DNA from 3 places in the Bacillus sp. NS1 genome. Region 1 is predicted to be linked to each of the others. Evidence: predicted binding sites of a transcription regulator. Region 1 holds the regulator's gene; each other region holds the start of a gene.
What was found. The regulator Rex, encoded in region 1, represses fermentation and respiration genes when NADH is low (regulators of the CRP and FNR family bind a similar motif). The targets are predictions, from matches to a motif close to TTGTGAAATATTTCACAA.
Positions count from the first base shown of each region.

Region 2: a site for Rex is predicted at 2,154-2,171, ahead of AC4CV5_RS07185 (DUF1641 domain-containing protein). Genes of this name have one in related genera too.
Region 3: a site for Rex is predicted at 1,538-1,555, ahead of AC4CV5_RS02080 (YwiC-like family protein). Genes of this name have one in related genera too.

Region 1 is NZ_JBZAZF010000011.1:5,926-9,596, forward strand. Features, by position in the region: gene AC4CV5_RS20465 (ABC-F family ATP-binding cassette domain-containing protein) at 1-120, opposite strand, end outside; gene moaC (cyclic pyranopterin monophosphate synthase MoaC) at 246-758, shown strand; gene AC4CV5_RS20475 (redox-sensing transcriptional repressor Rex) at 755-1,402, shown strand; gene tatAY (sec-independent protein translocase protein TatAY) at 1,424-1,597, shown strand; gene tatC (twin-arginine translocase subunit TatC) at 1,604-2,371, shown strand; gene AC4CV5_RS20490 (YdiK family protein) at 2,406-2,597, opposite strand; gene AC4CV5_RS20495 (CPBP family intramembrane glutamic endopeptidase) at 2,594-3,328, opposite strand; gene groES (co-chaperone GroES) at 3,567-3,671, shown strand, end outside.
Region 2 is NZ_JBZAZF010000002.1:328,892-332,562, forward strand. Features, by position in the region: gene AC4CV5_RS07170 (ABC transporter ATP-binding protein) at 1-152, opposite strand, end outside; gene AC4CV5_RS07175 (DMT family transporter) at 271-1,245, opposite strand; gene AC4CV5_RS07180 (cupin domain-containing protein) at 1,377-1,907, shown strand; gene AC4CV5_RS07185 (DUF1641 domain-containing protein) at 2,266-2,688, shown strand; gene AC4CV5_RS07190 (NAD(P)/FAD-dependent oxidoreductase) at 2,728-3,671, shown strand, end outside.
Region 3 is NZ_JBZAZF010000001.1:407,228-410,898, reverse strand. Features, by position in the region: gene AC4CV5_RS02090 (nitrate reductase subunit alpha) at 1-785, opposite strand, end outside; gene arfM (Crp/Fnr family transcriptional regulator ArfM) at 1,005-1,481, opposite strand; gene AC4CV5_RS02080 (YwiC-like family protein) at 1,625-2,344, shown strand; gene fnr (fumarate/nitrate reduction transcriptional regulator Fnr) at 2,378-3,094, opposite strand; gene narK (nitrate transporter NarK) at 3,193-3,671, opposite strand, start outside.

The sequences.
Region 1 (3,671 bases):
CGCGCCATTTCTTCCAACAATGGCGATGCGATCACGATTTCTGACTTCCAGCTTTATATTGTTTAAAATAGTATCAGCACCAAATGATTTGGACAGCTGATTAACTTGTAAGATCATCATATTATTTCACCTCTGCTATAATAAGTTAAGTGTAGCTTATGAACCAGAAGTCAGCAAACAATACATTGGCCGAATAAGACATAGAGAAGAAAATAGTGTATGATCTGTTTAAGGAGAGTTTTAATATGAATGAATTTTCTCATTTTAATGAACAGGGCAGAGCCCAGATGGTAGACATCAGCGAAAAATCTTCGTCTGTCCGTACTGCGGCGGCCGTTTCAAGCGTACACATGAAGAATGAAGTGTACGAGAAAATACAAAGTCATGATATCGGCAAAGGAGATGTACTGGCTGTTGCGCAGGTTGCAGGCATTATGGCCGCAAAGCAAACGTCGAATATCATTCCGATGTGCCATCCGCTTTCACTGAGCGGGGTAGATATATCGTTTGACTGGAAAATAAAAGAAGCAGAAGTTATACTTCATATAAAAGCACAGGTCAAAACGAAAGGGAGTACAGGTGTGGAAATGGAAGCGCTCACTTCTGCATCGGTGTGTGCTCTTACCGTTTACGATATGTGCAAGGCCCTTGATAAGGGGATGGTCATCGGCCCTACTTTCTTGCTGGAGAAGACAGGCGGGAAAAACGGTGACTTTAAAAGAGAACTATCCGAGTATAATTTGGAGGACCAAAAATGAATAAGGATCAATCAAAAATTCCGCAGGCGACGGCAAAACGGCTGCCGCTTTACTATCGCTTTTTAAAGAATCTGCATGCGTCAGGAAAACAGCGTGTCTCATCCGCTGAACTCAGTGATGCCGTAAAGGTTGATTCTGCCACGATTCGCAGGGATTTTTCCTATTTTGGAGCTCTTGGCAAAAAAGGATATGGATATAATGTCGATTATTTACTGTCATTTTTCCGAAAAACGCTTGATCAGGATGAGATGACAGACGTTATCTTGATTGGTGTCGGGAACTTGGGAACGGCATTTCTTCACTATAATTTCACAAAAAATAATAACACAAAAATTTCTATGGCTTTTGATATAAATGAGAGTAAAATAGGAACTGAGGTAGGCGGCGTGCCTGTCTATAACCTTGATGACCTTGAACAACACGTAAAAAATGAATCAGTTGCCATTCTTACAGTGCCAGCAGTTGCCGCTCAATCCATTACAGACAGATTGGTCGCGTTAGGAATCAAGGGAATTCTTAATTTTACGCCGGCCCGTTTGAATGTGCCGGAACACATTCGAATTCATCATATAGATTTAGCTGTAGAGCTTCAGTCACTGGTTTATTTCTTGAAGCATTATTCAGTTTTAGAGGAAATCGAATAGAGGGAAAGGAGGAGCCCACATATGCCGATCGGTCCTGGAAGCCTTGCTGTTATCGCAATCGTTGCTCTGATCATCTTCGGTCCCAAAAAGCTGCCTGAGTTGGGGAAAGCTGCGGGAGACACACTTCGTGAATTCAAAAATGCTACTAAAGGATTAACGAGTGATGACGAGGAAAAAAAGAAAGAAGATCAGTAAGTTAGGATGACACGAATGAAAGTGAATCAAATGTCGCTGCTGGAGCATATTGCTGAGCTTCGAAAACGATTGCTGGTTGTGGCGCTGGCATTTGTCGTTTTCTTTATCGCAGGATTTTTTTTAGCGAAGCCTATGATTGTTTATCTGCAAAAAACGGATGAAGCGAAGGAGCTTACGCTTAATGCGTTTAATCTGACAGACCCGCTTTTCGTGTTTATGCAGTTTGCGTTTATCATCGGGATTGTCCTGACCTCACCGATTATTCTTTATCAGATTTGGGCTTTTGTGAGCCCAGGTCTCTATGAGAAAGAGCGCAAAGTAACGCTCAGCTACATTCCGATCTCTATATTGCTTTTTTTAGCGGGCTTATCTTTTTCATATTATATTTTATTTCCTTTTGTTGTTGATTTTATGAAGCGGATCTCTCAGGACTTGAATGTCAATCAGGTAATTGGAATTAATGAGTATTTTCATTTTCTTCTGCAGCTGACGATTCCGTTTGGACTGTTGTTCCAAATGCCAGTCATCCTCATGTTTTTGACCAGGCTTGGAATTGTGACACCGATGTTCTTAGCGAAAATCAGAAAGTATGCGTATTTTACGCTGCTGGTAATCGCTGCCCTGATTACTCCGCCTGAGCTTTTGTCTCATATGATGGTCACTGTTCCGCTGTTGATTTTATATGAAATCAGTATACTTATATCGAAGGCCGCCTATCGGAAAGCGCAGAAAAGCAGTGCTGCCGATCAGGACGTGTCTTCCGGGCAATCATAAAAAATCCATTTCTCATGAGAGAAATGGATTTTCTTTATTTCTGGTTCTTTTTGATTTTAAATGAAAAGGCGAACATCTTAAAAGAAATGCTGATGTTGTAAGCGGCGAACACCATCAGCAGGATGGAGTAAAATGACCACATGCTGCCTGGCGAGCTTGCGGCAAGATAAGTAAAGATGCACCCTACGGCAAAATAGATCATTCCCCAAACTACCGGGTTTCTCATAAAAATAATCCTCCAATAATCAATTGCATTTGTGTGCTCTGCTGTTCAAGGTACTTCTGAACAGGCTCAAGCTGCATGATGACGACAAATGTATTCATCATGACATGGGCGAAAATCGGCACCCATATCCGTTTTGTTCTCGCATACAAGAAGGCAAAGGTAAAGCCCATTGCTGTATAAAGAAGAAGATGCTTCAAATCAGCGTGAACAATACCGAAAATAACTGAGCTGATCAGTCCGGCAAAGAAGAAATTTGTTTTTTCGTACAGTGCGCCGAAAATGATTTTTCTGAAGATGATTTCTTCTAATATAGGCCCGACGATAGAAGAAACCATAATCATGAGCGGGACTGCCTGAATGACATCCAGAATAGCTTGTGTATTTTCTGATTCTCTTCCGATGCCGAATACATAATATTCAATAGAGCCTGCTAATCCTTGAGAGAAAAGGGCAATGAAAAAACCGGCTATCGCCCAAAGGATAGAAAGTCCGACAGAGTCTTTCCGGCCATTTCGCAGCGTTGTTTTCGGAACAGTTCGCAGAATGAGCAGAACGACTACGAGACAGGCAATAAAACTGATAACGGACCATAATCCTTGTGCGTGCAGCATATTCTCATTGGTAGGCTGTCCTCCGGCATAACCGAATCTAAATAACAAGGGAATCCCGATTAATGCGGAAAACTGCATGATGATATATGTCAAAATAATAAACCAATACTGTTTTCTCAAATGGTATGTACTCCTTTGTTAAATGGGTTTCGTTCATCTACAGCTATTGTAACATAATCGGAACAGGGGTGAAAAAACAAAGGGATAAGGGAGCTGAAAAGAATCATGTAAGCGTGAAAAATTTTTTATCTTATCACTTGAAATTGGAAGGGAGATTCTTTATTATAAGAATTGTGTTAGCACTCTTTAGTGCTGAGTGCTAAAATTACATATTCATACTATTGAGGAGGTTATTACATTGTTAAAGCCATTAGGTGATCGCGTTGTCATTGAACTCGTAGAATCTGAAGAAAAAACTGCCAGCGGAATTGTGTTGCCGGATTCTGCAAAAGAAAAACCGCAA
Region 2 (3,671 bases), on a different contig from region 1:
GAAGGACCTAAAACGGCTGCGATTGCGCCCTGTTGAATGTCTCCGGTGACATCCTGCAATACATTATAGGTTTGTCCGTCTTGTTCATAGCTTTTTCTGACTGATCTGAAGGAGATGGCTGGTATGTTTTGTGTTTGATCGTTTGCTTCCATTATAATAATCACCTTTCAGTAAAGTAGGCTTACACTATATTTAAATATAACGTGAAACAGATGTCTTTTGGTAGCAAAAATAAAGGAGAACAGGCTTTCACCCGTTCTCCGGCAGATGCTACGCGGTCATATTTGACTTTGTTTTCTTTTTCGGTTTTCTCGGCTGTGATGCAAAGGTATGTAATACCATCCCCGCTATAATAATGAATAATCCGGCAAATGATAAAAGGGATGGGAAAACGCCTGACAGCAGAACAATTTCACCAAGCAGCGCGAAAATCACTTCACCTGCTTGAGTTGCTTCAACAGCTGCAAGTTTTTGCGGATTGTCTCTTACCATATCAGTGGCCCAGAAAAATAAAACAGTCGCAATGACGCCTGAGCTGACGGCCACGATAAAGGATTGAACGGTTTGTCCCGCTGTCGGAAGCCCGTCTGACCACCAGCCGTAAGCTGCTGCTATAAGCCAGAACGGAAGGCTTGCCAGGGTCATTCCCAGCACACGCTGAAATGTATCTAGCCGGCCGCCATATTCTTCGAGCATTCTCCGGTTTCCTAGTGGATAGGCAAAAGCCGCAATGACAACCGGCAGGACACTGAAAAGCAGCATCTTCCCAGAAAGCGATTCTGCATGCTGAAGCTGTATCAGTGCAGCTCCGGTCAGGATGATCACGGAAGTGCCAAGTGAAACAAGAGGAATCTTTTGCCGAACGAGCTGCGGCCCGCCCGGCATGTCTTTTTTGACATAGAAAAATGGAGATAACAGAACACCGGCTACAATTGTGATTTGCCAGGTCCCGGCTACAAGCCAACCTGGACCGTATGCAGCTGCAAATGTGATCGGCGCGTAAAAAAGCACGAAGCCGACAAAACTCCATTTGATCCAAAAAAACGGCTTTTTCCTCATTTCTTGTAAGAGAGGTGCGAATGTCCCTCTCATAATGACTATCAAACATAAAAACGGAACCATATAAATAAAGCGCAGCGAAGAGCTCCAAAGCCAGCTGCCTCCGGATAATTCCATCGCTCTGTTTAAAATAAAGGTAACGGCGAAAAAGAGTGAAGCCAATATTCCGATAACGATTGCTTTCATGATATCCCTCATTCTGGCATTATTTTTTTATACTATACTATTCGATATCGCACAGATCAATGGAGTCGTGAGAAAATAAGCATGTTTTGCGAACCGGTATGTGTGGAAGACAAAAAATGGAGGTGAGATTGTTGGAAGCAAAGACACAGACGTTCTTCTTTCAGGATGACGGCAGGATTCCCAATCACCCTGATTTTCCGCTCGTTGTGTATCAAAACGCGATCAGGGAGACCGGTCAGGCAGAGCGGATCGTCAATCGGCATGGCTGGTCAAACAGCTGGTCGGGGAGTGTTTTTCCATACCATCATTATCACAGCAATACGCATGAAGTCCTGATTGCAGTTCAGGGAGAGGCTGTGATTCAGTTTGGGGGAGAAAAAGGGGCTGCTATTCCTTTCAAAACAGGCGATGCAGTCGTGATTCCAGCCGGAGTCGGCCATAAAAAGCTAAGCGCAAGCGCCGATTTTACTGTCATTGGCGCTTATCCGGGAGGCGTTCAGTTTGATATGAAGACCGGAGAGCCGAAAGAACGGGAGGAAGCCATGAAACGGATCAAGCAGGTATCATTGCCGGCGAATGACCCGATCACAGGAAAAAGAGCTCCTCTTTTGGAAATATGGGTAAAGGGAAGGGGAGAAATTTGTCGGATTGTCAATAACTAGTGCCGCAAAAATGTTATGACACGGGCGCCATATAAATTAATTTCATAATCGAAGCAATTCACGTTCAAATTTTGTTCAAAAAGTGTTATCATATAGAAGGTAATCGAATTGGAGTTTTTTGTGTTTGCTATTTTCAGAGAGAGTAAAGGATTTTTGACTTATTCAATTGTTTATTTTTGAGATAAAAATAATACTGAATATGGCAAGATGAAAAACTGGGTAGTAAACATTTATTTTTGTAAATGATTGTGCATGAATTCACAATCCTTATTCTTATGCCTTCAAGCATGAGACCAGGGAGAGGCACTACCCTTTCCAAAAAAATCTGCAAACTGCTTATAGTAAAGGAGAATTGGATATGCCAGAAACAATCGATCAAACAAATGCGTCTGTCAGCCAAAGCCAGCAAGATCTTATTGATCAGCTGTTAAAGCCAGAAGTTCAAGAATCACTGACCGTTTTAGTTGACCAGCTTCCGAAGCTGACTGAGTTAGTGAATATTTTAACGAAGTCTTATGACTTCGCCCAATCTGTAGCAACTGACGAAGTGTTAAAAAGCGACACTGTCGGTGCGATCACTGAAATTCTTGAACCTGTAAAAGAAACAGCGAAAGAAGTAGCTGCGACTGCAATCGAAGCGAAAGACCGTGCGGATGCAAGCAACGAAACGATTGGTCTTTTCGGCCTGTTGCGCATGCTGAAAGATCCTCAAGCTCAAAAGCTGTTCCGTTTTGCTAACAGCTACCTTGAAGTCATGAACGAACGCGAAAACCAAAAATAATCTCAGATTCAAATTGATATAAAGGACGGAGGATATACGATGTCAAAACATATTGTCATTCTAGGCGCTGGTTATGGCGGAGTTCTTTCTGCTCTAACAGTTCGCAAACATTACACTAAAGAACAAGCACGCGTGACAGTGGTAAACAAATACCCAACTCACCAAATCATTACGGAATTACACCGCCTTGCAGCAGGCAACGTGTCTGAAAAAGCGGTTGCAATGCCATTAGAAAAACTTTTCAAAGGCAAAGACATTGATCTTAAAATCGCGGAAGTAAGCTCTTTCTCAGTTGATAAAAAAGAAGTTGCGCTTGCTGACGGTTCTACATTAACTTATGATGCGCTTGTTGTAGGTCTTGGTTCTGTAACAGCTTACTTCGGCATTCCAGGTCTTCAAGAAAACAGCATGGTATTGAAATCTGCTGCCGATGCGAACAAAGTCTTCCAACATGTTGAAGATCGTGTGCGCGAGTACTCTCAAACGAAAAACGAAGCTGATGCAACAATCCTTATCGGCGGAGGCGGCTTAACAGGCGTTGAGCTTGTCGGTGAGCTTGCTGACATCATGCCGAACCTTGCGAAAAAATACGGCGTAGACCATAAAGAAATTAAATTGAAACTTGTCGAAGCAGGTCCGAAAATCCTTCCTGTTCTTCCGGATGATCTGATCGAACGTGCGACTGCAAGCCTTGAAAAACGCGGTGTTGAGTTCTTAACAGGTCTTCCTGTTACAAATGTAGAAGGAAACGTGATTGATCTGAAAGACGGATCTAAAGTTGTTGCCAATACATTTGTTTGGACTGGCGGCGTACAAGGTAATCCATTAGTCGGTGAATCAGGTCTTGAAGTGAACCGCGGACGCGCGACAGTAAATGACTTCCTGCAATCTACATCTCATGAAGATGTATTCGTTGCCGGAGACAGCGCAGTTTACTTCGCTCCAGACGGCCGCCCATACCCGCCAACAGCACAAATCGCATG
Region 3 (3,671 bases), on a different contig from region 1:
GGAACGTTGGAACCCCATGTGATGATATAGCCTGAATTGTACCAATCACTGCTTTCCGGAACGTCCGTCTGGTCACCCCAAATTTGCGGGGATGCCGGAGGAAGGTCCGCGTACCAGTCATAAAAACTAAGCATAGGGCCGCCGATTAACGACATAAACCGTGAGCCTGATGCATGGCTGATCATTGACATAGCTGGAATCGGAGAAAAACCGACGTTCCGGTCAGGCCCGTACTTCATAACTGTATAGAGCAGAGAGGCTGAAATCAGCTTCAGCACCTCCGACCATTCAGCACGCACAAAACCGCCTTTCCCTCTTGCCTGTTTATAGGACTTCGCTTTTTCAGGATTTTCAACGATTGATTTCCAAGCATCCAATGGATTTTGGTGGGCCTGCAGTGCTTCCCGCCACAAATTGATCAGCACACCGCGCACGTATGGGTATTTCACACGGAGCGGGCTGTAGATATACCATGAAAAACTGGCTCCCCGCGGACAGCCTCTCGGTTCGAAATCAGGCATATCCGGGCCTGTTGATGGATAATTCAAGTTTTGTCCTTCCCACGTGACAATTCCGTTTTTCACATAAATATTCCAGCTGCATGACCCCGTGCAGTTGACGCCGTGGGTGGAGCGAACGACTTTGTCGTACTGCCATCTGTTTCTGTATACATTCTCCCAATCGCGATCTTCGCGGCTGGTTTGGCTATGTTTATTTGAATGGTGTTCGATAGGAGAGAAATAATTCAATCTCCTAAACAACGGACTCATTTTCTTTTTCTTCATGAGAGTTCACTCCTTCCGAGTCAGATGATGCTAAGTTCACTATAAACAGAGACAGCGCATTTCCTTGTGAACTATGTCACACACTCTGCTTTTTTCACAAAATGTTCACAGAAAGGAGAAGGAAGGACTTTCACAGGGATGTGATGAATGAAGGCGTTCAGGCAGGACGCCTGAGTCATTAGCCGCCTTTCATTCAAAGATCAAAAAAACCGGCTCTATTTAAGAACCGGGCTCGGCATTTTCATCTTGTGATGTATGCAGATAACGCAAAAATAATTGATAGGAACAAAAGACATTTTGCTGAAGCATGGCCAAAAAATTCATTTGCAGCTGCGCATTGTAAGACATCATTTTCTTAAATATGTAATAAGGAATATTGAGAATCAGAATGTCTGAAGTGGCATTGACTGCGATAAATGGCGATAAATACAGCCCGCCTTTTTCATCAATCGGAAACACATCGCCTTTTTCCCACAGTGCAACGGTTTTCGATCCTTCAGGGAGCCTGCTGTCTATAAAACGGACACTGCCTTTTAATACAATATAAACGGATTGAGAATGTAGAAAGGATGGAGACTGATCAGATGAGCCGCGGATAAACGTCCCGTTTTTCAGCATGGTTTCGACAATGGATAGAGGCACTTCATTAAACATAGGGAGTTGTTTCAGAAATAATAAATAGTCACACTGATTCATAGGAAAGCCTCCTGTGCTAAGGATAGCTTTAGTGTAGCTCGAATGAGCCTGTACAGCAGTGATGTATTTCACAGCCTGTATGATGAATGTCACTTATCAGGAGGATGAACGCATTTATAATAAAATAAAAAAGGAGGATTTCGATGAAGGCGCTGATTCCGAAGCAGCACGGCGCATGGGCGATGCTGCTGACTCCATTTTTACTCGGCATCGTCAAGGGCGGTCCCGTTCTCTGGCATATTCCGCTCTTCCTAGGATGGCTTTTCCTTTACTTGGCGGTTTATCCCATCACGCTCGCCTTGAAAAAGAAACAGATCAAACCCTATCAAAAGTGGGTATATTATTACGGTGTTCCGGCCTGCTGCTTTCTAATTATTTCTGTCTTTCATAAGCCGCCGCTCATCTGGGTTGGCGTTTCTTTATTGCCGCTGTTTCTCATCCATATGTATTTTGCCCGCCGAAAAAACGAACGAGCATTAGTGAATGATATTGCGGGTGTCTTGTTCTTTTGTTCAGGCGGGCTTGCGAGCTGCTGGCTGGGGACAGGAACGCTCGACGGCTGGGCTTGGTTTATATTCTTACAATCTGCTTTATTTTTTATCGGGAGTTCTTTTTATGTAAAGTCGGTGATCCGGGAACGAAAGAACAGGTTTTTTGCATACTGGTCATGGGGATATCACCTGCTCCTCCCCTTTTTATCCGCTCTTCTCGGAGCAGGATGGGCATTTCTTGCTTTTATCCCAAGCAGTTTGCGGGCATGGTTGTTTCACGGAAAGGATTGGCCTGTGAAAACGATCGGTATTCTAGAAATCGTGAATGCCTGCTTCTTTTTTGCCGTAATGTGTATGTTTATCACTAGATAAAAAACCAAGGACCGCTGGCGGTCCTTGGTTTCTTCAGTCAATATTGCAAATCTCCAGCGGACAGTTTTCACACTCAATCTCGCATCGCAAATAGTCCCGCTTGTGCAAAATAATTTTTCCGGATTCTTCTATCGAAATCACCCCTTGTTTGCGGAGGTCCCCCAGCATACGGTTGACGCTTTCCCTTGCCGCCGCGCAAAACTTTGCCAAATCCTGATTTGTCAGCACAATATTAATCAGAATGCCATCGCTTCGTTCCACACCGTAGCTGTTAGATAAACGGATAAGGGTGGAGTAGAGCGCCCCCTTTTTGCCGTGAAGAAGCAGATCCCTGATTTTGGACTGAATTTTCCGGAGGTGGGTGCTCATCCATTTCATAAATTCAAATGTCAAAGCACCGTTTTGGATTAATTCCTTTTCCAGCTTGTTTTTATTAATGACGAGCACCTCGCCATCCTCTAGCACCTTTGCACTGAGCATATATCTCGGTTCTTCAGTGAAAAGTGTTAATTCCCCAACGATATCATGCTTTTGGCAGATTCTAAGCGTCAGGTCTTTTCCGTCAGATGTCAGCTTGCCGATTTCAATGAGTCCTGATTGAATCAGATAAAGCTCCTCTGCATCCATTCCTTCCCGAAACAAATACGTGTGTTTTTCCATTTTTCTTTTCGTACTGATTGATTCCAGCAATTCATGCAGATCGCTGGAAATCAGATCACTATCAGATGGTCGAACAGAGAGAAAATTCATGAGCTCACCTCGAAGAAAGTCACGTTGCGTATGTTTATTGTAACGTGAATTGATTTGCACCCATCCAGAAAAAACTAACAATCTTGTGAATGCCGATGTTAGTTGACGCTCTGACTGTTTCTCTCCGTGTGCGTTTTCATTCTTTCCTGCCAATACATCCATATGACAAGGACAAAGCTGGCTAACGCAACTTCCGAAAGCGCCATAAAGCCGATCGCGTATTGTCCTGTTGCCTGAAAAACACTCGCCAAAATCAGCGGAGGAAAAAAACCGCCTAATCCGCCCATGGCAGACACAATACCATTGGCAATCCCGGCTTGCTTCGAAAAATAGAAAGGCACCAGTTTAAAAACGGTCCCATTTCCTATACCTGAGCAAACTGCCACCGTTAATGACCCAAACGTATAAAGGCCAATCGTCGGTGAAAACGATAAGATAATTCCTGATAATGTAAGTCCCGCAAAAACGACCATCAAGATGCGGAGCGGGCTCATTTTATCAGCCAAGAGTCCGCCTACAGGCCTGAGCAGCGTGGAGACGGCAATAAAGCCAGCCGTCCGCAAACCGGCGTCCGCAG